DNA from 3 places in the Streptomyces sp. NPDC048696 genome. Region 1 is predicted to be linked to each of the others. Evidence: riboswitches for the same ligand, from Rfam matches in the RefSeq annotation. Region 1 holds a riboswitch; each other region holds the start of a gene.

Region 1 (9,625 bases):
GAGCTCTCCGACGTCCACATCCGGCTCCAGGTCGGCGGCGAGCGGGCGCTGTTCCGGGCCGGCGCGGCGCCCCTGGTGGCCTTCCTCGACCGTACCGACAAGCTGGTGCCGCTCGGGCAGGAGCGCGCGCTCGGCGACTTCGACGGGAATCTCGACGAGGCGCTGGGCCGGATCCTGGCCGAGGAGCAGAACGCGGGCTGAGGGCACGCTTCTCGCCCCGCCTCCTCTTGCGCTACTTCTTGCGGCGGCGCCCGCTCCCGCCGCGCACCGGGCCACCGCGCACGGACTTGCCGGCCGAGGCCGCCGGGCGGTCCGCCGAGACGACGAGGGCGGCCAGCACGGTGGTCACCGGGACCGAGGCCACCAGACCGATCGAGCCCACGAGCGTGCGCACGATCTCCTCGGCGACGAGCTCGCTGTTGGCCACCGTCCCCACGCTGCTCTGCGCGATCGAGAAGAGCAGCAGCAGCGGCAGCGCCGCGCCCGCGTACGCCAGGACCAGGGTGTTCACCACGGACGCGATGTGGTCGCGGCCGATCCGGATGCCCGCCCGGTACAGGCCGCGCGGCCCCATCGTCGGGTTCGCGTCGTGCAGCTCCCACACCGCCGAGGTCTGGGTGACCGTCACATCGTCGAGCACACCGAGCGAACCGATGATCACCCCGGCGAGGAGCAGGCCGGACATGTCGATGTGCGGGTAGAGGCCGTGGATGAGCCCGGTGTTGTCGTCGGTGTTGCCGGTCAGCGAGGCCCAGCCGATGAAGATCGAGCCGAGCAGTCCGATCAGGACCAGCGAGACCAGGGTGCCGAGGACGGCGACCGAGGTACGGGCCGAGAGACCATGGCACATATAGAGCGCGATCAGCATGATGGCGCTCGCCCCGACCACCGCCACCAGCAGCGGATTCGCGCCCTGCAGGATCGCCGGGAGGATGAACAGCGTCAGCACCGCGAACGAGACGACCAGCGCGATCAGCGCCATCACCCCGCGCAGTCGGCCGACGACCACGACGGCGACGGCGAAGATCCCCGCGAGCAGCGCCATCGGGAACCGGCGGTTCACATCGGTCACCGAGTACTGGAGATCGTGGGGCGCGTCGGGGGCGTAGGCGACGATCACGTCCTCTCCCTGGTGGAGTTGGCGCGGCGCGTCGGGCTGGATGATCTCGGTGAAGGTGCGCCCCTTCTCCTTGCCGGTCGTGACCTCGATCTTGGCCTTCGCGCACTGGCCCTGCTGGGCGCGCTTGGCCTCCTGGCCCTCGGCGGTCGACGTGTCGCCGTTGGACGGAGTCTGACCGGCGTTGACCGTCTTGCAGTCGACCTTCTGAATGCCGACGACCTTCGCCTGCTGGGTCTGGCGGTCGAATCCGACTCCGGTGCGCTGGTGCGACGGGGTGCCGCCGGGCCACAGGACGGCCAGACCGACCACGACCGCCACCGAGAACGGGATCAGCACAGCGGCGATCACCTTGCGGAGGTGCTTCGAGACAGGGGCCGCCGGGCCATGGCTGTGCGAGTGCCCATGGCTCTGTCCGTGCGGATGTCCGTGGGCGTCTTCCGGTGGGTGCTCTGTTGACGTCACCGCCCGATCATCGCAAGAACAGGGGGTCCCCTCTGTTCAGCGCGCTCGATATGACGCTAGCGTGGTGACACCTTTGCACACGCGGGAGCTCGGAGCACCGGGCTGAGAGGGCGCTGAAATCCGTACGAACGGTACGGAAACGGCTGCGCCGACCGCTGAACCTGTTACCGGGTAATGCCGGCGTAGGGAGTAGGTCTCATGACCAATCAGGACGCACGCACGCCTGCCTCGAACCAGAACGAGGCCGGGAAGTCCATCGGCTGGCACAAGGGATACGTCGAGGGCTCGCGCCCCGACCTCCGGGTGCCGGTCCGCCAGGTGCACCTCACCAACGGCAAGGACGTCACGCTGTACGACACGTCCGGGCCGTACACCGACCCGAACGTCGAGACGGACGTCCGCCGCGGTCTCGCCCCGCTCCGGGAGAACTGGATCATCGCGCGCGGTGACACCGAGGAGTACGCGGGGCGGCCGGTCCGCCCCGAGGACGACGGCATCAAGCACACCTCGCCGCGCGGGGGCCTGAAGAACCTCGACGCGGTCTTCCCGGGCCGCCCGCGCCAGCCGCGCCGGGGCCGGGGCGGCCAGGCGGTCACCCAGCTCGCGTACGCCCGCCGGGGCGAGATCACCCCGGAGATGGAGTACGTGGCGATCCGCGAGAACGTCTCGCCCGAGGTCGTCCGCGAGGAGATCGCGGCCGGGCGCGCGGTGCTGCCCGCGAACGTCAACCACCCGGAGATCGAGCCGATGATCATCGGCAAGCGGTTCCTGGTGAAGGTCAACGCCAACATCGGCAACTCCGCCGTCACCTCCTCCATCGAGGAGGAGGTCGACAAGATGACCTGGGCGACCCGCTGGGGCGCGGACACGGTCATGGACCTCTCCACCGGCCGCAACATCCACACCACCCGCGAGTGGGTGCTGCGCAACTCCCCCGTCCCGATCGGCACGGTGCCGCTCTACCAGGCCCTGGAGAAGGTCGACGGCAGGGCCGAGGAGCTGACCTGGGAGGTCTACAAGGACACGGTCATCGAGCAGGCCGAGCAGGGCGTCGACTACATGACCGTCCACGCCGGTGTGCTGCTGCGGTACGTGCCGCTGACCGCCCGCCGCAAGACGGGCATCGTCTCGCGCGGCGGTTCGATCATGGCGGCGTGGTGTCTGGCGCACCACAAGGAGTCGTTCCTGTACGAGAACTTCGAGGAGCTCTGCGAGATCCTCGCGTCGTACGACGTGACGTACTCCCTCGGTGACGGCCTGCGCCCCGGCTCCATCGCGGACGCCAACGACGAGGCGCAGTTCGCGGAGCTGCGCACGCTCGGCGAGCTCAACACCATCGCCAAGCGCCACAACGTGCAGACGATGATCGAGGGCCCGGGACATGTCCCGATGCACAAGATCAAGGAGAACATCGACCTCCAGCAGGAGATCTGCGAGGAGGCCCCGTTCTACACGCTCGGGCCGCTGACCACGGACGTTGCCCCGGCGTACGACCACATCACTTCCGGTATCGGCGCGGCGATGATCGCCTGGTGGGGCACCGCGATGCTCTGCTACGTCACGCCCAAGGAGCACCTGGGGCTGCCCAACCGCGACGACGTGAAGACCGGCGTCATCACGTACAAGATCGCGGCGCACGCGGCCGACCTCGCCAAGGGGCACCCGGGCGCGCAGGAGTGGGACGACGCGCTGTCGGACGCCCGCTTCGAGTTCCGCTGGGAGGACCAGTTCAACCTGGCCCTCGACCCGGACACCGCCAGGGAGTTCCACGACGAGACGCTGCCCGCCGAGCCCGCGAAGACCGCCCACTTCTGCTCGATGTGCGGTCCGAAGTTCTGCTCGATGAAGATCTCGCAGGACATCCGGCGCGAGCACGGCGGCGATCTGGCGACCGATGACATCGAGGCCGGGATGGCGGAGAAGTCCAAGGAGTTCGCCGCGTCCGGCAACCGGGTCTATCTGCCGATCGCGGAGTGACCTACGGACCGCCTGTTTCACGTGAAACGTACGCATGTTTCACGTGAAACAGGCGGCCGCGATGTCTCTCACTCCGGCTGGTGCTCGGGGCCCCCGAAGTCGGGACTGGTGAAGTCCGGGCTGGTGAAGCTCGGGCGGGTGTCCGAGGACGGGTCGCCGGGGCTGTCGAAGTCGGGCCGGTCGTAGCCGAGCGTCGGGATCCGGCGTGCCGGGCGCCGGGCCGGCGCACCCGGGTCGGTGCTCGGATCGGCCAGTGCCTCCCGCAGGAACGGGTAGATACCCCGCTCCGTCAGGGCATGGCGCCATGCCTCGCGGGCTCTGGAGACCTCCTGCGCCCGCTCGTCGCCCTCCTCGCCCTCCTCGGGTTCGGCGACGACCTGGGTCGCGCCGTTGCGCAGCGCGGTGAGCAGCAGGCCGATCGCGGCGGCGAGTATCGCGGCAGCGGTCAGCGCACCGAAGAACCAGCCCGCGGTGAGCATAGTGTCGGCGAAGGCCGGCTCCGGGTTGAGCATCTTCAGGATGTAGCCCACCAGCAGGAAGATGGCGGCGGCGGTCCCCGCGAGGACCGGTGCCAGCACCGCGACGACCGCGCCGATGCCCGCGCCCGAGGTGGAGTCCGGGCTGTCGACCACCGGCGGTGCGAGAACCGAGCCGCGGTCGGACGCGAGCGCGGTGGTGGAAGGCGCGCGCATCTCCTCGCGCACCCTGACGTAGTGGTCGTACTCGGCCGCCGCGGCCGCCGAGACGAGGGCACCGGCGTTGAGCACCATGGTGCGCAGCTGCTCGGTGTTGAGCCGTACTCCTACGCCGGCCAGCTCCGGCCGGTCGGGCGCGGTGCGCAGTGCGTCGTCGAGGATCCGCTCGAACTCCGGGCGGTCCTCGGTCAGCAGGTGCGGAGCGCTGTTCATGTGCATCCCCCGATGCTCCGTAGCCGCGAAGCCCGCCTGACGAACGGGCAATTGGGCGGAAACGGAGGAGAGCCTGCTACGGATAAGCCGATGGTAGAGCGGTTACGGCACGGGGTGACAGGGTGTTTCCGAAATCACCTTGCTACCGCCCGAGCCCACGCTTTCCCGATTACGCGTCAGTCATGCAGAGGCAACTGCACGACCAGCAGTTTTCCGGCCATGGTCACCCCACCGTCCATCGCGATGGCCAAGCCGTCCGCGTACACGTGCGGACCCTCCACGACCGGACGCGAGTCGTCCTCGCCGTCCTCGGTGCCCACCTCGCCCAGCAGATACGGGATCGGGCTGTGGCCATGGACCACGCGCTGTCCGCCGTACGCCGAGAGCAGTTCGCGGGCGGCCTGGGGGCCGGACTCGTCCCGGAACGCGAAGCGCTTGGTGAATTTCCGGAACAGATCCCAGCACTCGTCGGCGTCGTTGCGGGTGAGCAGCGCGTGGACGGTGTCGTTCACGGCCTCGATGGAGTCGCCGTACTCCAGATAAGCGGTGGTGTCGGAGTGCATCAGCAGATGCCCGTCCTCCTGCTCGATCGCGTCGAGGCGGGACATCCACTGGAGGTGGACGTCCTGGAGGCGGTCCATGTCGGCCTTCTGGCCGCCGTTGAGCAGCCAGGCGGCCTGGAAGGTGGCGGTGCCCGCGCCGGAGTTGACCGGGGTGTCGCCGAACCGCTTGGCGCCGATCAGCAGCAGCTCGTGGTTGCCCATGAGGGCCTTGCAGTAGCCACCGGCGGCCGCGGCCTCGGCGGACAGCCGCATCACCAGGTCGATGACGCCGATGCCGTCGGGGCCGCGGTCGGTGAAGTCGCCGAGGAACCAGAGGCGGGCGTTGCCCGCGGCCCAGTTCCCGTCGATGTCGATCAGCCCCTGCTCGCGCAGGGCGGCCAGGAGTTCGTCGAGGTAGCCGTGGACGTCGCCCACGACGAAGAGCGGCCCGAGACCGTCGGCGACGGGTGCCGGGGCCGGGTCCGTCTCCACCCGCACCTGCACGGTGTCCCCCCGGTTGATCACCGGGAGGTCGCGTGCGGTCGGGGTGTACCCCTCCGGCGGCTCGTCGTCCCCGAAGGCGTTCCCCGGGTGGATGTCCGCGGGGTACGCCTCGGCCGGGTGCGTGGCCACGACGGGGTGCGCCTCCACCGGCGGGTGGAAGCCGTCGGGCGAGTGGATGTCGACAGGCGGGGGCGGCGCGGGAGCCTGCGCCGGATGCGCAGGATTCTGCGCGTACGGAGGCACCCGGAAATCACGCAACGTCTCCGTCCGCACGGGTCCCTGACCGGCCCCCTGAGTCATCGACCCCTCCACCACCGTCGCGCCGCCGTACACCGGGGGACCCCCCTGGTCGGGCAGGGATCCGTGGTGTCGTGCGCCCATCATAGGAATGCGGCTCGTGCTGTGTGACGCACCAGGGGTGGTGAATCGGGGCGCGGCCGGAGTTCACCGGTTGTTATGTCCCCAATGTGTTGGTCTAGTCCTTGTCCGCATCGGTGTCTGTGCTCCTGTCCGGCACGTTCGGGTCCTGGCCATGGCCCCTTCGGGGCTCCGCCACGGGTGAGCGCGGCGGGCTGACGGTCGTACGCGGCGGACGGCGCTGCGACGACGTACGGATGATGAGTTCGGTCGGTATCACCTGCTCGATCGGGTGACCGTGGTCGATGCCTTCGATGGCGTCGATGAGCAGTTGGACCACGGCGGTGCCGATACGGCGGGGTTTGAGCGAGAGGGTGGTGATGGGCGGCTCGGTCGTCGCGTACACGGTGGATTCGCTGCAGCAGACGAGCAGCAGGTCCTCGGGCACGCGCAGCCCGTACCGCCGGGCGGCGGCGAGCAGATCGGTGCCGTTGGGGTCGAACAGGCCGTACACGGCGTCGGGGCGGTCGGGGCGGGCGAGCAGCCGGTCGGCCGCGACGGCGCCCGCGCACGGGTCGTGGGCGGGATAGGACTCGTAGACGGGGTCCTGCCCGACCCGCTCGCACCAGCTGAGGTACGCCTCGGTGGAGAGCCGGGTATAGGTGTCGGTGGTGGTGCCGGTGAGCAGACCGATCCGGCGGGCGCCGGCGGCGGCGAGATGGTCGAGCAGTTCCAGTACGGCGGCCTCGTGGTCGTTGTCGACCCAGGCGGTCACCGGCAGCGAACCCGCCGGGCGGCCGTCGGAGACCACCGGCAGTCCTTGGCGGACGAGCTCGGTGACGACGGGGTCCTGGTCGGAGGGGTCGATCACGACGGTGCCGTCGAGCGCGACGTTCGACCAGACGTCCGCGGGGCTGCGGCGTGAGGTGGCGGGCAGGATGACTAGGGCGTAGCCCCGGGCGAGGGCCGCGGACGTCGCGGCCCTCGCCATCTCGGCGAAATAGGCGAACTCGGTGAAGGTGAAAGGTTCATCCCCGTACGTCGTCACGGTGAGTCCGATCAAGCCGGACTTCCCGGTACGGAGCGTGCGGGCCGCTGCGGATGGGCGGTAGCCCAGCCGGTCTGCGACCTCGCGGACGTGGCGGCGGGTGGCGTCGGGGAGCCGGCCCTTGCCGTTGAGCGCGTCGGAGACGGTCGTGATGGAGACACCGGCGGCGGCGGCCACGTCCCGAATGCCCGCCCGCCCCAGCCGGCGACCGGTCGACCGGCTCACCTGGTGCTTCCCTGCTGCTGTCATGGCGAGCCGATAGTAGGGCGAGGCGAGACAGTTGGCTCGGGTGCATATGCACGCGTTGACAGGTACGTTTCTGCATGATCGTAAATCGTTAATGCCCTTGGTTTGCAAGGGAATTGGTGGCCATCGCGTTGTGGTGAGGGTTGTCGATTGGCGGGCGGCTGCCGAATGCCCGAAGTTTCGAAGAGGTCTCAACTCACCTGCACGAGGGATGCGCGCCACGGCGCGAGCCACCGGCGCGCGGCCTGGCGGGGAGCGCTCCCCCTCCGCGTGCGCCGGTGGGTCGCCCCATCCGCGCAGGTGCGGGGGCTGTGCCGGACGGATGCCCATGGCTCTTCGCAGGGGCGCCGAATCCTCATAAGGTGAGCAGTATTCGGATGGACGGAAATGGTCGAGGAGGACCCTGCGGTGAGCGAGACGAGCCCCAAGCTGCGCGCCGAGCTGGACGGCATCCCCACCTACAAGCCCGGCAAGCCCGCGGCCGCCGGTGGCCCGGTCGCGTACAAGCTGTCCTCCAACGAGAACCCGTACCCGCCGCTGCCGGGTGTGATGGAGAGCGCGATCGCCGCCGCCGGGAGCTTCAACCGCTACCCCGACATGGCGTGCACCGGACTGATGAACGAGCTGGCCGACCGGTTCGGCGTGCCGGTCTCCCACCTCGCCACCGGCACGGGGTCGGTCGGTGTCGCCCAGTCCCTGCTCCAGTCCACATCGGGCCCCGGCGACGAGGTCATCTACGCCTGGCGTTCCTTCGAGGCGTACCCGATCATCACCCAGATCAGTGGCGCCACCTCCGTCCGGGTGCCGCTGACCTCCGGCGAGGTGCACGACCTCGACGCGATGGCCGACGCGATCACCGACAAGACCCGGCTGATCTTCGTCTGCAACCCCAACAACCCGACCGGCACGGTGGTCCGCCGGGCCGAGCTGGAACGATTCCTCGACCGCGTGCCGTCGGACGTGCTGGTGGTCCTGGACGAGGCGTACCGGGAGTTCATCCGCGACGCCGATGTGCCGGACGGGATCGAGATCTACCGGGACCGCCCGAATGTGGCGGTGCTGCGCACCTTCTCCAAGGCGTACGGGCTCGCCGGGCTGCGGGTCGGCTTCGCCGTCGCCCACGAGCCGGTGGCGGCGGCGCTGCGCAAGACCGCCGTCCCGTTCGGCGTGAGCCAGCTCGCCCAGGACGCGGCGGTCGCGTCGCTGCGGGCCGAGGACGAACTGCTCGGCCGTGTCGGCGCGTTGGTGGGCGAGCGCGCCCGGGTGTACGAGGGCCTGGTCGGCCAGGGCTGGACCGTGCCCGAGACGCAGGCGAACTTCGTCTGGCTGCGCCTGGGCGAGCGTACGGTCGACTTCGCCGCGGCGTGCGAGGCGGCCGGTGTGGTGGTCCGGCCGTTCGCGGGCGAGGGCGTACGCGTCACGATCGGCGAGACCGAGGCCAACGACCTCTTCCTGAAGGTCGCCGAGGGCTTCCGCAAGGCGAACTGAGCGCTTCGCTGGAAGTGCGGTGACTTTCGGCTGCGGGTCATCTGTGGCTGGTCGCGCAGTTCCCCGCGCCCCTTGTCGGGCGTCCGGTACCGCCCCGGACTTCCACAGGGCTGCTCAGCCGGGCGGATCAAGCCCTAGGGCCTGTCCGGTGGATCTTGCCTGGGACGCACCGAAACGGCGTCCTGGACCGAAAGCAGCCAGATCCACCGGACAGGCCCTAGACCCGGTCCACCCGGATCGGGTCGCCCGGGCGGACCGTGGCGAGCAGCCGGGGATCTCCGTCGATCCGGCCGACGACATTGCACGGGCTCGCCAGCCGGCACTCCTCGCCGCGTGAGACGGGCGTCGGGCCGAAGGGCAGCGCGAGCGCGTCGCCCTCGGTCCAGAACGCGACCGTGCCCGCCTCCACCACCTGTCGCGCGTCCGCCTCCAGCGCGGGGGAGACCGGCGTGTCGAAGTAGACCTCCTCGCCCCAGGTGCGGGCGGTGGAGGCGATCGGGAGCACCCCCGCGAGCGCCGCGCTCGTGGGGGTTTCGTCGAGGGTGGCGGTCAGCCGGCCGGCGGGCCACGAGATCCGTATCTGCATGGCCCAGGATTCAACAATATGTTGAAAGCGCTGGGAAGAGGCGTCTCACAGGGCGTCCAGGCGCCTGGCCGACACCTGCCGAGCCTGCGGAGTCAAAAGGGGTACCCCCGCTTCAAGGTCGCGAAAGCGTGTGCGCCATAATTGCTTGTGAATGTGAACGCGTTCACAAGCGCGCCCTGATTGATCCCGTAATCAGTGGGATTGGAGGGGCAGGCTGCCGCTGTGACGGCGATGTAAGGAGAAGCGACGTGGATCTGGCTCTGGCGCCGGAAACCCTGGCGCGATGGCAGTTCGGCATCACCACCGTCTATCACTTCCTCTTCGTCCCCCTGACGATCTCGCTCGCCGCGCTCACCGCGGGCCTGCAGACCGCCTGGGTGCGCACGG
Region 2 (9,625 bases), on a different contig from region 1:
TCCTGAACGGCGTCGACCCCTTCGACCTCGGCAAACTCCTGGCCGACCCGGCCCTCTACGCGATCCTGATCGCCGGGTGCGGCGGCATGTATCTGCACACGGTCGCCCTCCAGATCGGCTCGGTCAACGGCGCGACGGCGGCACTGGTGGTCGGCGAAACGGTTCTCCCGGGCGCGATAGGCGTCCTGTGGCTGGGCGACGCCTCCCGCGCGGGCTTCGCCTGGATGGCCGTCCTGGGCTTCGTCCTGGCGGTTGCGGGCGCGGTGGCGGTGGCCTGGTTCGGCTCGGAGGGGGCGCACGGGGCGGAGCCGGACACATCGGCACCGGTCCCGGTGCCGGAACGGGTGGGATAGCACCGGGGGCTCGGCCCCAAAGCGGTGGCGCCGGGGCGGGACCTGCCCCGGGCAAGGCCCCGACACGGTCTCGCGAGGCGGGACCTGCCCCGACACAGCCCCGACCCGGCCTCGCGAGGCGGGGCCCACCCCCTGCCGCGGGGCGGGACCTACCCCCGCAACACCACCACCTCGTCCGCCAGGAACGACACCCCCACCCGGTCCCCCACCTCCGGCGCCTCCCGCAGCGGGCACTCCGCCTCCAGTACCGCCCCGGCCTCCGGCCGCAGCCGTATCGCCACGTGGTTGCCCCGGAACGTACGCGCCAGCACCTCGCACCGCAGCCCGTCCGAGGCGACCCGCACGCCCGCCGGGCGGACCAGGAGGCGGGCCTCGCCCTGCGGGGAGCCGACGGGGACCGGGACCTCGCCCCATTCCGTGCGCGCCACCCGCCCCGACACCGTCGCCGCCACCACGTTCTCGAAGCCGAGGAAGCGCGCCACGAATTCGGACGCGGGCCGCCGCCAGAGCTCCAGCGGCGTGCCGGTCTGGGCGATACGGCCCTCGCGCATCACCACGACCCGGTCGGCGAGCGCGAACGCCTCGCCCTGGTCGTGCGTGACCGCGAGCACGGTCGTACCCAACTGCCCGAACAGGGAACGGAGTTCTACGACGAGACGTTCCCGCAGCGTACGGTCCAGCTGGCCGAGCGGCTCGTCCAGCATCAGCAGCCGCGGCTCGGGCGCCAGTGCCCGCGCCAGCGCCACCCGCTGCTGCTCGCCGCCCGACAGCGCGGCCACCGCCCGCCGCCCGGCCCCGGGCAGCCCGACCAGGTCCAGCAACTCCGCGACCCGCCGCGCCTGTTCAGCGCGCCCGACCCGGCGCATGCGCAGGCCGAACGCCACGTTTGCGGCCACGTCCCGCTGCGGGAACAGCTGGTGGTCCTGGAACATCAGGCCCACGCCCCGCCGGTGCACCGGCACACCGCTCTGGTCGGCGCCCCCGAGCAGCACCCGGCCGCCGTCCACCGGCTGGAGCCCGGCCACGACCCGCAGCAGCGTCGACTTGCCGCTGCCGCTGGGGCCGAGCACGCACACCGTCTCGTGGTCGGCGACCTCCAGGTCCACCGCGTCGAGCGCCGCCCGCTCGCCGAACCGGACCGTCACCCCGTCCAGCTTCAGCATCAGAACTCTCCGGTCCGGTCCGTACGTAGGCGTTCGAGGGCCAGCAGGGCCACCGCGCACACCACCATCAAAATCGTGCTCAGGGCCATCGCCTGGCCGTAGTTGAGGTCTCCGGCCCGGCCGAGCAGGCGCGCAACCGCGACCGGCAGGGTCGGCCGGTCGGGGCGCGCGATGAAGACCGTCGCGCCGAACTCGCCGAGCGAGACGGCGAACGCGAACCCCGCCGCGATCAGCAGCGCCCGCCGCACCAGCGGCAGATCCACCTCGCGCCAGGCGCGCAGCGGGGAGGCGCCGAGCACGGCCGCCGCCTCGCGCAGCCGCCCGTCCACCGCCCGCAGTACGGGAAGCATGGTCCGTACGACGAACGGCACGCCGACCAGTGCCTGCGCCAGCGGCACCAGGATCCAGGAGGTGCGCAGATCGAGCGGCGGCTTGTCCAGGGTGATCAGGAAGCCGAAGCCGACGGTCACCGCCGACACCCCGAGCGGCAGCATCAGCAGCGCGTCGAAACCGCGCACCAGGCGTCCGCCGCGCCGCGCCAGGGCCGCGGCCGCGAGGCCCCCGACGACGACCGCGATGGCGGTGGCGGCGAGCGCGTACTGCACGGAGTTCCAGACGGCTTCGAGCGGCGGCACCAGGAAGGTGCCGCCGCTGCCCACCGACTGGAGGGAGCGGTAGTAGCCGAAGCCGTAGCCGTCGGGGGTGTCCAGGGAGCGGGTGACCAGGACGCCGAGCGGCAGCAGGATCAGCAGGGCGATGACCGCGAGGACCGAGGCGAGCAGCGTCCACTGTCCGGCGCCGCGCGGGCGCCGGGCCGTCTGCGCCGGGTCCACCAGCTTCAGCGTGCTCTCGCGGCGCCGCACCGTGCGCGCGTGCACGGCGAGGATCGCGCCGACCGCCGCGAACTGGACGAGCGTGAGCACCGCCGCCGTCGGCAGGTCAAGCAGTTCGGCGGTCTGGCGGTAGATCTCGACTTCGAGGGTCGAGAAGGTCGGGCCGCCGAGGATCTGGACGACGCCGAACGAGGTGAAGGTGAAGAGGAAGACCATCAGGGCGGCCGCCGACACGGCGGGCGCGAGCGCGGGCAGTGTGACCTGGCGCCAGGCGGCGAAGCGGGAGGCGCCGAGCACACGGGCGGCCTCCTCCTGACGCGGGTCGAGCTGCGCCCACAGGCCGCCGACCGTGCGCACGACGACGGCGTAGTTGAAGAAGACGTGCGCCAGCAGGATCGCCCACACCGTCGTGTCCAGGCGCACGCCCCACAGCTCGTCGAGCAGTCCGCCCCGGCCGAGCAGCGCCAGGAACGCGGTGCCGACGACCACGGTCGGCAGCACGAAGGGGACGGTCACCACCGCCCGCAGCAGCTGGCGCCCGGGGAAGTCGAGGCGCGCGAAGACATAGGCGGCGGGCAGCGCGATCAGCAGGGTGAGGGCGGTGGAGGCGAGCGCCTGCCAGGTGGTGAACCACAGGACGTGCCCGATGTCCGGCTCGGTGACCACCTCGCCGATCCGGCCGAACTGCCAGACGCCGTCCACCCGCAGCCCGCGCCCCACGATGGCGGCGACGGGCCAGGCGAAGAAGAGCGCGAAGAACGCGAGCGGCAGGGCCATCAGACCCAGCCGCACCGCGTTCGCCCGCGCCCTCTTCGCGCGTGGGGCGCGTACTACTTCAGCACGAGCGAGGACCACGTCTTGACCCACTGCTCACGGTTCTTGGAGATCTTGTCGGGGGCCACGTCGTGCTTCTCGGTGGAGGCGGCGCCGAACTTGGTGAAGGCCTCGGGCAGCGCCGCGTCCTTGACCACCGGGTTCACGAACATGTTCAGCGGCATGTCCTCCTGGAACTTCTTGGTGATCAGGAAGTCGAGGAGCGCCTTGCCGCCGGCCTCGTTCTTGGCGCCCTTGAGCAGGCCCGCGAACTCGGTCTGGCGGAAGCAGGTGCCGGTGGCGACGGCGGTGGGGGCCTCGGTGCGCTGCGGCTTGGCGAACACGACCTCGGCGGGCGGGCTGGAGGCGTAGCTGACGACCAGCGGCCGCTCCGCCTTGGCCTTCTTTCCGCCGGCCGAGCCGGAGAAGTCCTGGTTGTAGGCCTGCTCCCAGCCGTCGTCGACCTTGACGCCGTTGGCCTTCAGCTTCTTCCAGTAGTCCTGCCAGCCGTCGTCCCCGTACTTGGCGACGCTGCCGAGGAGGAAGCCGAGGCCGGGCGAGGAGGTGGCGACGTTCTCCGTGACCAGCAGGTTCTTGTACTCGGGCTTGATCAGGTCGTCGAAGGAGCTCGGCGGGGTCAGCTTCTTGTCCGCGAAGTACTTCTTGTCGTAGTTGACGCAGATCTCACCGGTGTCGATGGGCGTGACCCGGTGCTTGTCCTTGTCGAGCTGGGCGTCGGCGGCCACCCGGTCCAGGCCCTTGGCCTGGTACGGCGTGAAGATCCCGTGGTCGAGGGCGCGCGAGAGCAGGGTGTTGTCCACGCCGAAGAAGACGTCGCCGCGCGGCGAGCCCTTGGTGAGGATCTCCTGGTTGAGGGCGGCGCCCGCGTCGCCGCTCTTGAGGACCTTGACCGTGTAGCCGGTCTGCGCCGTGAACTCCTTGAGCACGGCGTCGGAGGCGGCGAACGAGTCGTGGCTGACCAGCGTCACCGTCTTGGACCTGGTCCCGCCGTCGGACTTCGAGCCGCTGTCGGACTTGCCGCCGCACGCGGCGAGCGTGCTGACGCCGAGGGCGGCGGCGAGCGAGGCGGCCGCCAGCTTCTTGGTACTGCTCATTTCTTCCTCCTGGACATGACCAGGAAGAGACGCGGCCCTGCCCACCGGGCCCGGACGGGCGGCCGGTGGGCAGGGCGCAACAGCTTGAGTGATGACCGAACTTCCTACCCAGAATGACCTGGGCAAGGTTCAGAGGGTCTGCGACCTGACGGTGTCGCACTCTCAGCGCTGTGGCGCTCCCCTGTCGGAATATGCAGATTTTCGAGCCCAGACTACCTCTCGGACGCGGCGAGCTGGCCGCACGCTCCGTCGATCTCCTGGCCACGGGTGTCGCGGACGGTCACCGGCACGCCGTGGGCGGCGATCGCCTCGACGAACGCCTTCTCGTCCTCGGGCCGCGAGGCGGTCCACTTGGAGCCGGGCGTCGGGTTCAGCGGGATCAGGTTGACGTGCACCCGCTTGCCCTTGAGGAGGCGGCCGAGCAGGTCACCCCGCCAGGCCTGGTCGTTGATGTCGCGGATCAGCGCGTACTCGATGGAGATGCGGCGGCCCGACTTCTCCGCGTACTCCCAGGCCGCGTCCAGGACCTCGCGGACCTTCCAGCGGGTGTTGACCGGCACCAGCGTGTCGCGCAGCTCGTCGTCCGGGGCGTGCAGCGACACGGCGAGGCGGCACTTGAAGCCCTCGTCGGCGAAGCGCAGCATCGCGGGGACCAGGCCGACGGTGGAGACGGTGATGCCGCGCTGGGACAGGCCCAGGCCGTCGGGCTCCGGGTCGGTGAGGCGGCGGATGGCGCCGACGACCCGCTTGTAGTTGGCGAGCGGCTCGCCCATGCCCATGAAGACGATGTTCGACAGGCGCGCCGGTCCGCCGGGGACCTCGCCGTCGCGCAGGGCGCGCATGCCGTCGACGATCTGGTGCACGATCTCGGCGGTCGACAGGTTGCGGTCCAGGCCCGCCTGGCCGGTCGCGCAGAACGGGCAGTTCATGCCGCAGCCCGCCTGCGAGGAGATGCACATGGTGACCCGGTCCGGGTAGCGCATGAGCACCGACTCCACCAGCGTCCCGTCGTGCAGCCGCCACAGCGTCTTACGGGTGGTGTCGTCGTCGCACGAGATGTGCCGCACCACCGACATCAGGTCCGGCAGCAGCTCCTCCTGGAGCTTGGCGCGCGCGCCCGCCGGGATGTCGGTCCACTGGGCCGGGTCGTGCGCGTACCGCGCGAAGTAGTGCTGCGAGAGCTGCTTGGCACGGAACGGCTTCTCGCCGATCGCGGCGACGGCTTCCTTGCGCTCGGCGGGCGAGAGGTCGGCGAGGTGCCGCGGCGGCCGCTTCGCTCCGCGGGGGGCCACGAAAGTCAGTTCTCCCGGAGCGGGGCGGGGGGCCATGAGCGGTACTCCTCAGTACGACGAGGTCGGCGACCTCCGCTGATGCACAGCGGGCGGCAGGACGCTGCCGGAGCCGGGAGACCTCACAGGATCACCCCCGCGGTGTGCGGGGCGGAAAAGGGGCGCGCCGTCATACGGCGCGCCCCTCCAGAGTACCGGGGCGGCTCAGCCGCCGCCGACGAAGACGACCAGCAGCAGCCACACCACCGGTGCCGTCGGCAGCAGGGAGTCCAGGCGGTCCATGATGCCGCCGTGGCCGGGCAGCAGCGTGCCCATGTCCTTGATGCCGAGATCCCGCTTGATCATCGACTCCCCGAGGTCGCCGAGCGTGGCGCTGGCCGCGACCGCGAGACCCAGGAGCAGGCCCTGCCACCACTGGCCGTCGTCGATGAGGAACTGCATGCACAGCGCGCCCGCCGCCATCGCGAACGTCACCGCGCCGACCAGGCCCTCGCGGGTCTTGCCGGGGCTGATGCGCGGCGCCAGCTTGGTCTTGCCGAACCGCCAGCCGATCGCGTACGCGCCCGTGTCGCTGACCACGGTCAGCAGCAGGAAGACGAACACCCGCCACGGCCCGTCGTCGGCGGTCAGCATCATCGCGACGAACGTGGCCAGGAACGGCACGTAGAACGCCGCGAAGACGCCCGCCGTGACGTCCTTGAGATAGCCCTCGGGCTTCTCCGTCATCCGCCACACCAGCACCGCGAGCGCGGTCAGCGCCATCGCGACCCAGGCGCCCTCGGCACCGCGCGCGTAACCGGCGACGACCATCGCCGCACCGCCGACCGCGAGCGGCACCAGCGGGGCCTTGATGCCCTTGCGCTCGTCGAGCCGGGAGGTGAGCTCCCACAGCCCGACGACGACCGCCAGCGCGATCACACCGACGAAGACTGCCTTGACCACGAACAGCGAGGCCAGGATGACCGCGCCGAGCCCGACGCCGACCCCTATCGCGGCCCGCAGATCACGTCCGGCCCGCTTCTTCTCCGGCTGCGCGGGCCGCTGCGGCTGCTGCGGAGTCGAAGGTGGTACCGAGCTGGGCATGGGCTCCTGCGGCGTCTCTTCGCGGAACAGGGGCCCGCTCAGCCGAGCGGTCCCCCGGTCACGTGCTTCGCGGCCTTCGGCGGCCGGCCCCGCGTCGGGCACGATGGGCATGGGCTGCGTCCGGGACGGGGCGTCATACGCATCGTAGGCAGGACCCGCCGAAGCCACCTCCCGGGAAGGCCCCTGGTCGGACGGCCCCCAGTGCTCAGGGGTCGGCGGAGCCCCCCAGGAAGAGTCGTTCATCAGACCTCTAGCAGCTCGGCTTCCTTGTGCTTGAGGAGCTCGTCCACCTGCGCGACGTACTTCGCGGTGGTGTCGTCGAGCTCCTTCTCCGCACGGCGGACCTCGTCCTCGCCGGACTCCTTGTCCTTGACGAGCTTGTCGAGGGCGTCCTTGGCCTTGCGGCGCACGGAGCGGATCGAGACCTTGGAGTCCTCGGCCTTGGTGCGCGCGACCTTGATGTAGTCGCGGCGGCGCTCCTCGGTCAGCTCCGGGAAGTTCACCCGGATGATGCTGCCGTCGTTGCTCGGGTTGACGCCGAGGTCCGAGTCGCGGATCGCCTGCTCGATGTTGCGCAGCGCGCTCTTGTCGAACGGGGTCACCACCGCCATGCGCGGCTCCGGCACCGAGAACGAGGCCAGCTGGTTGATCGGCGTCAGCGCGCCGTAGTAGTCCGCCACGATCTTGTTGAACATCGCCGGGTGCGCACGCCCGGTGCGGATCGCGGCGAAGTCCTCCTTGGCGACCACGACGGCCTTCTCCATCTTCTCCTCGGCCTCGAGGAGGATTTCTTCGATCACCACTTGCTCCTGCATGTCTTGAGTGGGCCGGGAGTTCTCAGCGAGCTCATGGCCCTGCGTAAACCCGCGTCTTTCCCTGCACGGTGTCCGACCGTCAGGGGATTGTCCATCCCCCGGTCAGGCCCGGGTGCCCTGGTCGCTCACGAGAGTGCCGATCTTCTCACCCTTGACCGCACGCGCGATATTGCCCTCGGCGAGCAGTTCGAAGACGAGGATGGGGAGGTTGTTGTCGCGGCACAGCGTGATGGCGGTCATGTCCGCCACCTTCAGGTCGCGGGTGATGACCTCGCCGTACTCCAGCGCGTCGAACTTCACGGCGTCCGGGTTGACCCGCGGGTCGGAGTCGTAGACCCCGTCCACGCCGTTCTTGCCCATCAGCATGGCCTCGGCGTCGATCTCCAGGGCGCGCTGTGCGGCGGTGGTGTCGGTGGAGAAGTACGGCATGCCCATGCCCGCGCCGAAGATGACGACGCGCCCCTTCTCCAGGTGGCGCACGGCGCGCAGCGGGATGTACGGCTCCGCGACCTGGCCCATCGTGATGGCGGTCTGGACCCGGGAGTCGATGCCCTCCTTCTCCAGGAAGTCCTGGAGGGCGAGGCAGTTCATGACGGTGCCGAGCATGCCCATGTAGTCGGAGCGGGCCCGGTCCATGCCGCGCTGCTGCAGCTCTGCGCCGCGGAAGAAGTTTCCGCCGCCGATGACGACGGCGATCTGCGCGCCGTCCCGTACGACCGCGGCGATCTCGCGGGCGATCGCGTGCACGACGTCGGGGTCCACACCGAGACCCCCTCCGCCGGCGAACGCCTCACCGGAGAGCTTCAGCATGAAGCGTCCGGTGACCTTGCCGTCGTCGCGCTTGTGGTCAGCCTGGGTGGCGGCGTCCGCGCCCTGATTCATGGGGATCTCCTCGTACACATACGAAGAAGGCCATTGCCGGTGGGTGCTGTGTCCCTGAGCGGCAATGGCCTCCTCGTCAGATCTGCGGTCGTCCGTCGCGAGCGCGGCCGACGACTGCCTCAGACCCTAGCTGGTCCCAGCCGGGTCTTCCGTCGATCGCTGGACGGACTCAGATGCCGACCTTGATGCGCGTGAAGCGCTTCAGGGTGACACCGGCCTCGTCCAGAACCTTCTGGACCGACTTCTTGTTGTCCAGCGCGTACGGCTGGCCCAGGAGGGTGGCGTCCTTGAAGAAGCCGTTGACGCGACCCTCGACGATCTTCGGGAGGGCGGCCTCGGGCTTGCCCTCGGCGCGCGTGGTCTCCTCGGCGACACGACGCTCGGTCTCGACGACCTCGGCCGGGACGTCCTCACGGGACAGCCACTTCGGCGCGAAGGCGGCGATGTGCTGGGCGATGCCCTTGGCGACGTCCGCGTCGGCCTTGTCCAGCTCGACCAGGACACCGATCTGCGGCGGCAGGTCGGGCATGGTGCGGTGCATGTACGCGAAGACGAAACCGTCGGCGTACTGCGCGAAGCGGTCCAGGACGATCTTCTCGCCGAGGTTGGCGTTGGCCTCGTCGACGTACGCCTGGACGGTCTTGCCGGCCTCGATCTCGGAGGCGAGCAGCGCCTCCAGGTCGGCCGGGGAGGTCGCGGCGACGTGCGCGGCGAGGGCGGCGGCGGTGGCCTGGAACTTGTCGCCCTTGGCGACGAAGTCCGTCTCGCACTTCAGCTCGAGGAGGACACCGGAGGTGTTGTCCTCGGCGAGCAGCGAGACCACGGCACCGTTCTCGGCGGAACGGCCCTCGCGCTTGGCGACGCCCTTCTGGCCCTTGATGCGCAGCGCCTCGACGGCCTTGTCGACGTTGCCCTCGGCCTCGTCCAGCGCCTTCTTGCAGTCCATCATGCCGGCGCCGGTGAGCTCGCGGAGCTTCTTGACGTCAGCGGCGGTGTAGTTCGCCATGAGTCTGTGTTTCTCTCTCGAAGTCTGACTCGAAGTCTGAAAGATCTACGGGGCTACGGGGTGACGGCGGGGGCACAGCGTGTGCCCCCGCCGTCACCGCCGAAGCGTGGACCCGAAGGTCAGGCCTGCTCGGCGTCCGCGGCCGGCGCCTCGGCGGCCGGAGCCTCCGCAGCGGCCTCGGCCGGCTTCTCGGCCTCGACGGCCTCGGCCGCGGGGGCCTCGGCGTCGTCGGCCTTCTTGTCGCCCTCAAGCAGGTCGCGCTCCCACTCGGCG
Region 3 (9,625 bases), on a different contig from region 1:
GCCTGCACCCCGCGTCAGATCGCCTCCGCCACCAAGGCGGGCACCGACTGCGGCTCCTGCGTGCGCACCATCCAGGGCCTGCTCGGCCGGGGCGCCTGCCCCCGCCGGGAGCTGCTGGAGAAGGGCGAGGTCAGTGCTGTGCTGGCCACCGACCAGGAGCTGGCCGAAGCCGCCTAGGCGCGCCGGGAGCGTCAGCTCTCCGGCTGCTCGATCAGCTGCGCGATGTACAGCGCCTCTCCCAGCTTCTCCACGAGCTCCAGCTGGGTGTCGAGGTAGTCGATGTGGTGCTCCTCGTCCGCCAGGATCGACTCGAAGATGTTCGCCGAGGTGATGTCGCCCTTGGCCCGCATGACCTCGATCCCGCGCTTGAGCCGGTCGATCGCCTCGACCTCCACCTGCCGGTCCGCCTGGAACATCTCCGTGACGGTCTGACCCACCCGGACGTGGAAGAGCCGCTGGTAGTTGGGCAGCCCGTCCAGGAACAGGATCCGGTCGGTCAGCACCTCCGCGTGCTTCATCTCGTCGAAGGACTCGTGTCGCGTGTACTTGGCGAGCTTCGTCCAGCCGAAGTTCTCCTGCATCTTCGCGTGCAGGAAGTACTGGTTGATCGCGGTCAGCTCGGCGGTCAGCTGCTCGTTCAGGAACTCGATGACCTCGGGGTCGCCCTGCATCGCAGAGGCTCCTTCCACGGGGGAGAGGGGCAGATTCGCGCGCATCCTCGCATCGCGCGCAATGACCGTCCAGTAAGTGCACGCTTAGTACGAGTTGCCCGAATCCGGGCGCAGCTGGTCATGACCACCCCTCGCCGTCTGTCACCATGGAGTCATGGGTCAGCCGGAACGCCCGGAGCAACGGGAAGCAGCGCAGTCGGAGCTTCCCCCGGGGCAGCGGCTCCAGCGCGGCTGGCCGGTCACCCACTACGGCCCGGTCCCCAAGTTCAAGCCCGAGCGCTGGGAGTTCCGCGTTTTCGGGGCGACCGCCGACGGTGACAAGCACTGCTGGAACCACGAGGAGTTCACGGCGCTGCCGTTCGCCACCGTGGTCGCCGATCTGCACTGTGTCACGAAGTTCTCGATGACGGGGGCCGAATGGGGCGGAATCCTCGCCCGTACGGTCGCCGAACTCGCGCCGCCCGCCCCCGACGCCACCCATGTGATGGTCTGGGCCGAGTACGGCTTCAGCTCCAACCTGCGCCTTTCCGACTTCCTCTCCGACCGCACGGTCTTCGCCACCCACAAGGGCGGTGAGCTCCTGACCGCCGAGCACGGCTTCCCGGTGCGGCTGGTCGTGCCGCATCTGTACGCCTGGAAGGGCCCGAAGTGGGTCCGCGGCATCGAGTACATGACCGCGGACCGGCGGGGTTTCTGGGAGGAGCGGGGCTACCACAACATCGGCGACCCCTGGCGGGAGCAGCGCTACTCGTACCAGGAAGAGCCCGGGGACGGCCCCGAGCTCTGAGTCCTGCCGCCGCGCCGGTTCCGGCCGGTCAGTGGTGGTACCGGTGCACCACCGCGTGGCCCTTGCCGCGGCCGATCATCCACTTGTTGACGGGCGTCGTGGCCACGAAGGCGAGCGCCAGCGAGAGGGCCAGCGAGCCCCAGAACAGCCCCTGCCCGAGCGTCGCGTTCATGGCGGCCGGCCACACCGCGATCACCCCGTTGTCGATCAGCTCCATGACCGCGATCGACAGGGTGTCGGCGGCGAGGGCGACCTTGAACGCCGTACGGAAGTCGACACCGGCCTTGGTGATCCCGCGCAGGGTCAGCGAGTAGCCGAAGAAGAAGGCGAGCACGGTCGCCAGGACCATCGTCGCCATGTTGCCCCACCCGAAGGCGGTGCCCACGATCATGCCCAGGATCTCGCCGACGGCGCACCCGGTGAGGCAGTGCAGCGTGGCCTGAGCGGCCATGGCCCAGGTGACCTTGCCGCCGCCGTGGCCGTGGTGCTGGTGGCCCCCGTGCCCGGCGTGACCCTCGTGGCCCGTGTGCTCGGCGTGCGGGACGTGCAGGGCATGGCCCTCGTGGCCCGTGTGCCCGACGTGGCCTTCGTGCCCGGCGTGCTCATGGTGCTGGTGGTGCGCCGCGTGCTCGTCGTGGCCGTGGTGCTCGGTGTGCTCGGTCTGTACGTGTCCCTCGTGCCGCATGACTTCCCCCAACGCCGGATGACCGTCCCTGTCGATGACTGGAACGGTATACCCCCCAGGGGTATTCCTCAAGGGTTCATGAACGACTTCGTTGTCATGGACGCAGCTTCTTCAGCAGGGCGATGTCCGCCGCCTGCCCCTCCTTGCCGCCGGGCGTCTCGATGATCAGCGGTACGCCCTCGGTCGCCGGGTGGGCCAGGAGCTCGCGGAACGGCTCCGCCCCGATGTGGCCGGCGCCGATGTTCACATGGCGGTCCAGGTGCGAGTCCACCGCTTCCTTGGAGTCATTGGCGTGGATCAGCTTCAGACGGCCCGGGCCCACGGTCTCCACCAGCAGGTCGAGCGTCTGCGCCGCCCCGCCGGGTCCGGCCAGGTCGTGCCCGGCCGCGTGGATGTGGCAGGTGTCCAGGCAGACGCCCAGCTTGGGGTGGGCGTCCAGCGCCTCGAAGTACGGGCCGAAGTCCCAGGTCCGCGAGCAGAGCGAGTATCCCTGCCCGGCCGTCGACTCCAGGAGCAGATCCGGGTCGTCGTCGCGGGTGAGCTCGTCGAGCAGCGGCAGCAGCCGCTCGCGCACCTGCGCCAGCGCCTCGGCGCGCGGCCTGCCGCCGGTCGCCGAGCCGGTGTGCACGACCACGCCGAGCGCGCCGATCTCCCGGCCCCGCCGCAACGAGTGCCGCAGCGACTCCACCGACTTCTCGACGGTCGCCTCGGTGTGCGAGCCGAAGTTGATCAGATACGGGGCGTGCACGTACGCCGTGATCCGCTCGGCCTCGCACCGGGTACGGAAGAGCTCGTCCTGGGCCGGGTTGCCGACGGGGGTGGCCCAGCCGCGCGGGTTGGCGACGAAGACCTGGACGGTCTCCGCCTCCAGCTCGCGCGCGTAGCCGAGGCCGACCGTGGCGAGGCCGCCGGCCACCGGGACGTGGCCGCCGATGGGGTTGCGCATGGAGTGGTTCAGAGTCCCTTGGTCTTGATGGTGATCGTGGAGCCCTCGGGCGCCTGCTGGCCGCCGTCCACCGACTGGCTGGCGATCTCGTCGCTGAGGAACGGGAAGCCGTGGTCGACCTTGACCTTGAAGCCCGCCTTCTCCAGCTCCTTCTGCGCGTCACCCGACTTCTCGCCGGTCACCTTGGGCACGGTGATCATCCGCGGGCCCTTGGAGACGGTGAGCGTGACGGTGTCGCCCTTGGCGGCCTGGGAGCCCTCGGCCGCGGACTGGGCCGCGATCTTGCCCGCGTCCTCGGGCGAGTTGACCTGATCGGGCGCGATCTCCACGTTCAGACCGGCGTCCTTCAGGGCGGCGGTGGCGTCCGCCACCGAGTCGCCGACGACCTTGGGGACCTCGACGGGGGCGCCCTTGCTGACGACGAGGGCGACGGCGGAGTCCGCGCGGCGCGGGGCGCCGGCGGCCGGGGCCGTACTGACGACCGAGCCCTGGTCGGTGTCCTCGTTGAACTCCTGGGTCACCGAGCCCGGGGTCAGCCCCGCGTCGGTGAGCGCCTTCTTGGCCTCGTCCAGCGACTTGCCCGTGACGTCCGGGACCTTGACCATCTCCGGGCCGCGCGAGACCACCACGGTCACCGAGGCGTTGCCGCGCACGCGCGCGCCCGTCGCCGGGTCCGTCTCGATCACCTGGCCGCGCTGGACGGTGTCGCTGTAGCGGCGGTCGACCTTGCGTACGGAAAGACCGGCGTCCGAGAGCCGCTTCTTCGCGGCGCTCTCGCTCTGCCCGATGACGGCCGGGACGTGTGTGAACTGGCCGGAGTTGATGTACCAGACACCGGCACCGACGCCCAGGACCAGGAGCACGGCGGCGATCAGCGCGATCAGGCCGCGCCGCCCGTTCAGTACGAGCCGGGGGCGCCGCCCGCCGTGCCCGCGCGCGGGGGCGGGCTCGGGCGGCGGCATGACCAGCCTGCTCGTCCGGTTCATCGGGTCCTGCTCGGCCGGGAGCGGGGCGGCGCCCGCCGGGGTCGCGGAGGGCCGCGCCGGGGTCGCCACCGCGCGCGGTATGACGCTTGTACGGTCCTCCGAGCCGGAGGTGCCCGCGGCCGGGCGGGCCTGCGGCGGCACCGCGTCCAGCTGCTCGTCGCCCAGCGCGGCACGGGCCTGGCGGGCCTGCGCCAGCAGCCCCACCGCGTCGTACGGACGGACGTCGGGGTTGCGCGCGGTCGCCGACGCGACCAGGTCGTCCAGCTCGACGGCGAGGCCGGGCACGGCGGCGGACGGCGCGGGCACGCCCTCGTGGAGGTGGGCGTAGAGGATCTGGGCGGCGGTGTCGCCGGTGTGCGGCTTGGCGCCGGTCAGCATCTCGTAGAGGACGACACCGCACGCGTAGACGTCGGCGCGGGTGTCGGCGGTGCCCTGCTCGATCTGCTCGGGCGCCAGGTAGGAGACGGTGCCGAGGACGCTGCCGGTGGTGCTGGTCACCGCGTCCACCGCCCGTACCAGGCCGAAGTCGGCGACCTTGACCCGGCCGTCGTCCCCTATCAGCACGTTCTCGGGCTTCATGTCGCGGTGCACGAACCCGGCCCGGTGTGCGGCGCCGAGCGCGGCGAGGACCGGCTCCAGGATGTCGAGCGCGGCCCGGGGCTGCAGGGCGCCGCGCTCGCGCAGCACGTCCCGCAGGGTGCAGCCCGCCACGTACTCCATCGCCAGATACACGTATCCGCCGGCCGTGCCCTGGTCGAAGACGCCCACCACATTGGGGTGCGCGAGCCGGGCCACGGACTTGGCCTCGCGGATGAACCGCTCGACGAAGGAGCCGTCGGCGGCGAGCGCGGGGTGCATCACCTTGAGGGCGAGAACCCGGTCGAGCCGGGTGTCGACGGCCCGGTAGACCGTGGCCATACCGCCGACGGCGATGCGCGCCTCGACTCGGTAGCGGCCGTCGAGCACCTGCCCGACGAGGGGGTCCTGAAGGGTCGTATCCACGCAGGAGAGTCTACGAGCGGCCACGGACAGGGCTGCCGCCCTGGGTGTTTTCGGGGCGGGACTGCAGCGGAGCTGTGACGCGAGGGGCTTTTGGCGGGGCTGGCCGCGCCCCTAGGGGGCCCGAAGGGCCCATCCCGGGGCGCGGGGAACTGCGCGAGCAACCCAGCACGGCCCGCAGACAAAGGCGACCCGCAGGCCCTCCGAGGGGCGCGGGACTGTGTCATTGTGCGGCTCCGCCGCGATGGGGGTCCCCCCTGTTCGAGCGGAGTCGAGAACTTGGGGGAGCGACCAGCCCGCACCGGCCGGCAGTCGCAAAACTCCCGGCGGAGCCGGAGCGCGCCGCTCAGAACGCCGGGCGCTCCGGGTCCAGGACCGCACGGCCTTCCGTCGGCGACGACGCCTCGGCGAAGTGGCGGCGGGGGATGCGGCCCGCCCGGTGGGCCAGACGGCCCGCCTCCACCGCGTACCGCATCGCCTCCGCCATCAGCACCGGCTCCTGCGCGCGCGTGACGGCCGACGCGAGCATCACCGCCGCGCACCCCAGCTCCATCGCCAGCGACACATCGGACGCCGTGCCCGCGCCCGCGTCCAGGATGACCGGGACCGTCGCGCGGTCCACGATCAGCTCGAAGTTGTGCGGGTTGCGGATGCCGAGCCCGGAGCCGATGGGCGAGCCGAGCGGCATGATCGCCGCGCACCCCACGTCCTGGAGCTTCCGCGCCAGCACCGGGTCGTCGTTGGTGTACGGCAGCACCGTGAAACCGTCGTCGACCAGCACTTCCGCCGCGTCCAGGAGCTCGATCGGGTCGGGCAGGAGGGTGCGCTCGTCGGCGACCACCTCCAGCTTGATCCAGTCCGTGCCGAGCGCCTCGCGCGCGAGGCGGGCGGTGAGCACGGCCTCCCCGGCCGTGAAGCAGCCCGCCGTGTTCGGCAGGACGGCGATGTTCAGCTTCTCCAGGACGGACAGGACCGAACCCTGCACCGTCGGGTCCAGGCGGCGCATCGCCACCGTCGTCAGCTCGGTGCCGGAGGCGGCCAGGGAGCGCTCCAGGACGTCCAGGCTGGGCGCCCCGCCGGTGCCCATGATCAGGCGCGAGGAGAAGGTCGTACCGCCGAGCGTGAACAGGTCGTCGGCCATGGCTCAGCCTCCCTGTACGGCGGTCAGGACCTCGACGCGGTCGCCGTCGCCGAGCGTGGTGGCGGCCCACTCGCCGCGCGGCACCACGCTCTCGTTGACGGCGGCGGCGACCCCGGCGGGGGCGGGGGTCAGGGTGGCGACGAGCGCGTCGAGGGTGGTGCCCGCGGCGAGGTCGCGTACCTCGCCGTTCACGGAGACGGTCAGCACGGAGACGGTCATACGGTCAGCTCCTGCGGTGCGGACTCCGCCGGGGCGGAGGTGAAACGGCGGGGGGTGAAGGGTCGGGCCTCGTCCGGCAGTTCACCGGTGGTCAGCGCGTGCGCGAGCGCGTCGCCGGTGACGGGGGTGAGCAGCACCCCGTTGCGGTAGTGGCCGGTGGCCAGGTGCAGGCCGGGCAGCGCGGTCGGGCCGAGCAGCGGCGCGTTGTCGGGCGAGCCCGGGCGCAGCCCGGCGCGGGTCTCGGTCAGCGGCAGCTCGGTGATGCCGGGCACCAGCTCGTGCGCGTCGCGCAGCAGCTCGTAGACCCCGCCGGCGGTGACCGTGGTGTCCCAGCCCAGCTCTTCGCTGGTGGCGCCCACCACGAGCTCGCCGTCGGCGCGCGGCACCAGATAGACATGGCTGCCCCGGACCACCGCGCGGACCGTGCGGGACAGGAACGGCGCGTACGCGGGCGGCACGGTGAGCCGCAGCACCTGGCCCTTGACCGGCCGCACCGGCGGCAGCAGCTCGGCCGGGACGCCCGCGAGGCGCCCGCTGAGGCTGCCGCCCGCGAGCACCACCTGGTCCGCGGTGAGCGCCCTCCCGTCGGTCAGGACGGCGCCGGTGGCCCGCTCCCGTACCACCGAGAGCCGTTCGGCCCACGCGCGGTGGAACCGGACCCCGGCCCGCTCGCACGCCACGACCAGCGCTCCGGCGAGCCGGCGCGGGTCGATCTGGTGGTCGCCGTCGACGCGCAGGCCGCCGCGTACGCCGGGTGCCAGCATCGGTTCGAGCCGTCGGCACTCGCGCCCGGTCAGCCACTGCGAGTCGAGCCCGGAGCGCTGCTGGAGCGCGTGCAGTTCGCGCAGATGGGCGCGGTCGTCGGCGTCCAGGGCCACCGCGAGCGTGCCGCAGGCGCGATAGCCGGTCTCCTGGCCGCTCGCCTGCTCCAGCTCCGCCACGAAGTCCGGATAGCGGTGTGCGGAGGCCAGGTTGAGGCCGAGCAGTGTCTCCTCGCCGTAGTGCAGTTCGGTGACGGCGGCGAGCATGCCCGCGGCCACCTGGGCGGCCCCGCCGCCCGGTTCGGGGTCGGCGAGCGCGGTGCGCAGCCCGCGCTGCGCGGCCCGCCAGGCCGTCACGAGGCCGATGATGCCGCCTCCGACGACGAGCACGTCCGACCCGTTCTCGGATGAATGCATGGGCGTCCAGCCCCTCCCTTCGCCGGCATGACCCGGATCAGGTTCGTACGGTCGGAGGCCGCCTCAGCCTCCCTCTCAGCCCGGTGCGTCCGGGCTCCCGCGAGATGGTTTTCGTCCCGCCGGGGCCCTCGGGGCAGGGCCCCTGGACGACGGCGGTACGTCGGCCAGACTAACCCCAGCGCCCCGTCGGCAGTAGGGAGCGTCCGAGCCGGGGTACCTGACGCTTCGTCAGATGTTTATGGTGATCAGGTGAGCGAACAGCAGACGCATGCGGAACAGCGGCACGTGGTCGTCGTCGGCGCGGGCATGGCCGGCGTCCAGACGGCGGTGGCCCTGCGTGAACAGGGCTTTCCGGGCCGGATCACCCTCATCGGGGCCGAGCCCCACCAGCCGTACGACCGGCCCCCGCTCTCCAAGGCGGTGCTGCTCGGCAAGGCGGAGGGCTCGGCCTTCGAGGTGGACTTCGACGGGCTCGGCGTGGCGCTCCGTCTGGGCGAGAGCGTCACCGGCGTACGCGCGCGTGAGCACGAGATCGACACCGCGTCCGGTCCCGTCCCGTACGACGTCCTGGTGATCGCCTCCGGCGCGGAACCCATCACCCTGCCGGGTATTTCGGAGCTGCCCGACGTGCATCTGCTGCGCACCCTGGACGACGCCGGACGGCTGCGCGCGGTCCTGAGCGACCAGCGGCGGATCGTGGTGGTGGGGGCGGGCTGGATCGGCGCCGAGTTCGCCACGGCCGCGCGCGAGGCGGGCTGCGCGGTCACCGTCGTCGAGGCGGCCGAGCGGCCGCTCGCGGGCGCGCTGCCCGCCGAGGTCACCGAGCCGATGGCGGCCTGGTACGCGGAGAGCGGCGCCGAACTGCTCACCCGCGCGCGCGTGGCGGCCCTCGAACCCGGCGCTGTCCTGCTCGCGGACGGGCGGCGCCTGGCGGCCGACGCGGTCGTCGTCGGCATCGGCGCCCGGCCCACCACCGACTGGCTGGAGGGCACCGGCATCGAGCGCGGCCGCGAAGGCGCCATCACGGCCGACGACCGGCTGCGCACCTCGCTGCCCGATGTGTACGCGGTCGGCGACTGCGCCTCCTTCCCTTCGGGAAGGTACGGAGAGCGGCTGCTCATCCACCACTGGGACAACGCCCTGCAGGGGCCGCGCACGGTCGCCGCGGACATCGTCGGCGAGGCGGTGCGGCCGTACGACCCGGTGCCGTACTTCTGGTCGGAGCAGTTCGGGCGGTTCGTGCAGTACGTCGGCCACCACCGCGGCGCCGACCGGCTGCTGTGGCGGGGCGACCCGTCGGGCGCCGCGTGGACCGTGTGCTGGCTGCGGGACGGGGTGCTCGTCGCCCTCCTGGCCGTCGGCCGACCGCGCGATCTGGCGCAGGGCCGCAAGCTCATCGAGGCAGGTGCGGCACTGGATCCGGCCCGCGCCGCCGACCCGTCCGTCCCTCTCAAGGCGGCAGCTGGCTGAGCTCCGGCTACCGGCTGTCAGTGGCAGATGGCAGGCTTGTCCCGTGACCGAGATTGACGCAAAAACCGATGCACTCGTCCCCGCCTGGCTCCACCTCCCCGACATCGCGGAGATGCTCGATGTCGAGGTGACGCGCGTGCGGCAGCTGGTCAAGGAGGGCCAGCTCATCGCCGTGCGCCGCGGTGAGAGGCGGACGCTGCAGGTGCCCGCCGCCTTCATCGACGGCGACAAGGTCGTCAAGGGCCTGGCCGGGACCCTGACGCTCCTGCGGGACGACGGCTACTCCGACGAAGAGATGCTGGAATGGCTCTTCACCCCCGACCCGACCCTGCCCGGCACCCCCGCGCAGGCCCTGAGCGAGAATCGCGGCACGGAGGTGAAGCGCCGCGCCCAGGCGCTCGCCGTCTGACCTGATCGTTCGACAGGTGGGTACGGACCGGATCGCCCGGTCCGTACCGCACCGGACCCAACGGGGGACCTTCATGCCCACGGCCCGTGAGCGGCTCGCCGACGCCCGGCTCTACCTCTGCACGGACGCGCGCA

The links. A riboswitch is a leader RNA that binds a small molecule or an ion and turns the genes downstream of it on or off. The one in region 1 is predicted to bind thiamine pyrophosphate.
Region 2: it holds a riboswitch for thiamine pyrophosphate, as region 1 does, so the genes downstream of both, ACGFRG_RS17940 (thiamine ABC transporter substrate binding subunit) here and thiC (phosphomethylpyrimidine synthase ThiC) in region 1, are expected to answer to the same signal.
Region 3: it holds a riboswitch for thiamine pyrophosphate, as region 1 does, so the genes downstream of both, thiO (glycine oxidase ThiO) here and thiC (phosphomethylpyrimidine synthase ThiC) in region 1, are expected to answer to the same signal.

Annotation. Positions count from the first base shown of each region.
Region 1 is NZ_JBICVJ010000003.1:467,157-476,781, forward strand. It holds gene ACGFRG_RS08415 (SsgA family sporulation/cell division regulator) at 1-201, shown strand, start outside; gene ACGFRG_RS08420 (YibE/F family protein) at 233-1,582, opposite strand; TPP riboswitch at 1,654-1,788, shown strand; gene thiC (phosphomethylpyrimidine synthase ThiC) at 1,781-3,559, shown strand; gene ACGFRG_RS08430 (hypothetical protein) at 3,628-4,473, opposite strand; gene ACGFRG_RS08435 (metallophosphoesterase) at 4,644-5,813, opposite strand; gene ACGFRG_RS08440 (LacI family DNA-binding transcriptional regulator) at 5,989-7,167, opposite strand; gene hisC (histidinol-phosphate transaminase) at 7,573-8,652, shown strand; gene ACGFRG_RS08450 (cyclophilin-like fold protein) at 8,870-9,238, opposite strand; gene ACGFRG_RS08455 (cytochrome ubiquinol oxidase subunit I) at 9,487-9,625, shown strand, end outside.
Region 2 is NZ_JBICVJ010000007.1:365,891-375,515, reverse strand. It holds gene ACGFRG_RS17955 (hypothetical protein) at 1-353, shown strand, start outside; gene ACGFRG_RS17950 (ABC transporter ATP-binding protein) at 503-1,516, opposite strand; gene ACGFRG_RS17945 (iron ABC transporter permease) at 1,516-3,126, opposite strand; gene ACGFRG_RS17940 (thiamine ABC transporter substrate binding subunit) at 3,180-4,277, opposite strand; TPP riboswitch at 4,361-4,470, opposite strand; gene rlmN (23S rRNA (adenine(2503)-C(2))-methyltransferase RlmN) at 4,490-5,605, opposite strand; gene ACGFRG_RS17930 (phosphatidate cytidylyltransferase) at 5,771-6,892, opposite strand; gene frr (ribosome recycling factor) at 6,892-7,449, opposite strand; gene pyrH (UMP kinase) at 7,567-8,346, opposite strand; gene tsf (translation elongation factor Ts) at 8,516-9,352, opposite strand; gene rpsB (30S ribosomal protein S2) at 9,472-9,625, opposite strand, start outside.
Region 3 is NZ_JBICVJ010000004.1:238,915-248,539, forward strand. It holds gene ACGFRG_RS10250 (bacterioferritin-associated ferredoxin) at 1-177, shown strand, start outside; gene bfr (bacterioferritin) at 192-671, opposite strand; gene ACGFRG_RS10260 (sulfite oxidase-like oxidoreductase) at 826-1,458, shown strand; gene ACGFRG_RS10265 (DUF4396 domain-containing protein) at 1,487-2,143, opposite strand; gene ACGFRG_RS10270 (deoxyribonuclease IV) at 2,238-3,089, opposite strand; gene pknB (Stk1 family PASTA domain-containing Ser/Thr kinase) at 3,098-5,077, opposite strand; gene ACGFRG_RS10280 (thiazole synthase) at 5,421-6,215, opposite strand; gene thiS (sulfur carrier protein ThiS) at 6,219-6,434, opposite strand; gene thiO (glycine oxidase ThiO) at 6,431-7,612, opposite strand; TPP riboswitch at 7,610-7,723, opposite strand; gene ACGFRG_RS10295 (NAD(P)/FAD-dependent oxidoreductase) at 7,862-9,082, shown strand; gene ACGFRG_RS10300 (Rv2175c family DNA-binding protein) at 9,126-9,491, shown strand; gene thiE (thiamine phosphate synthase) at 9,565-9,625, shown strand, end outside.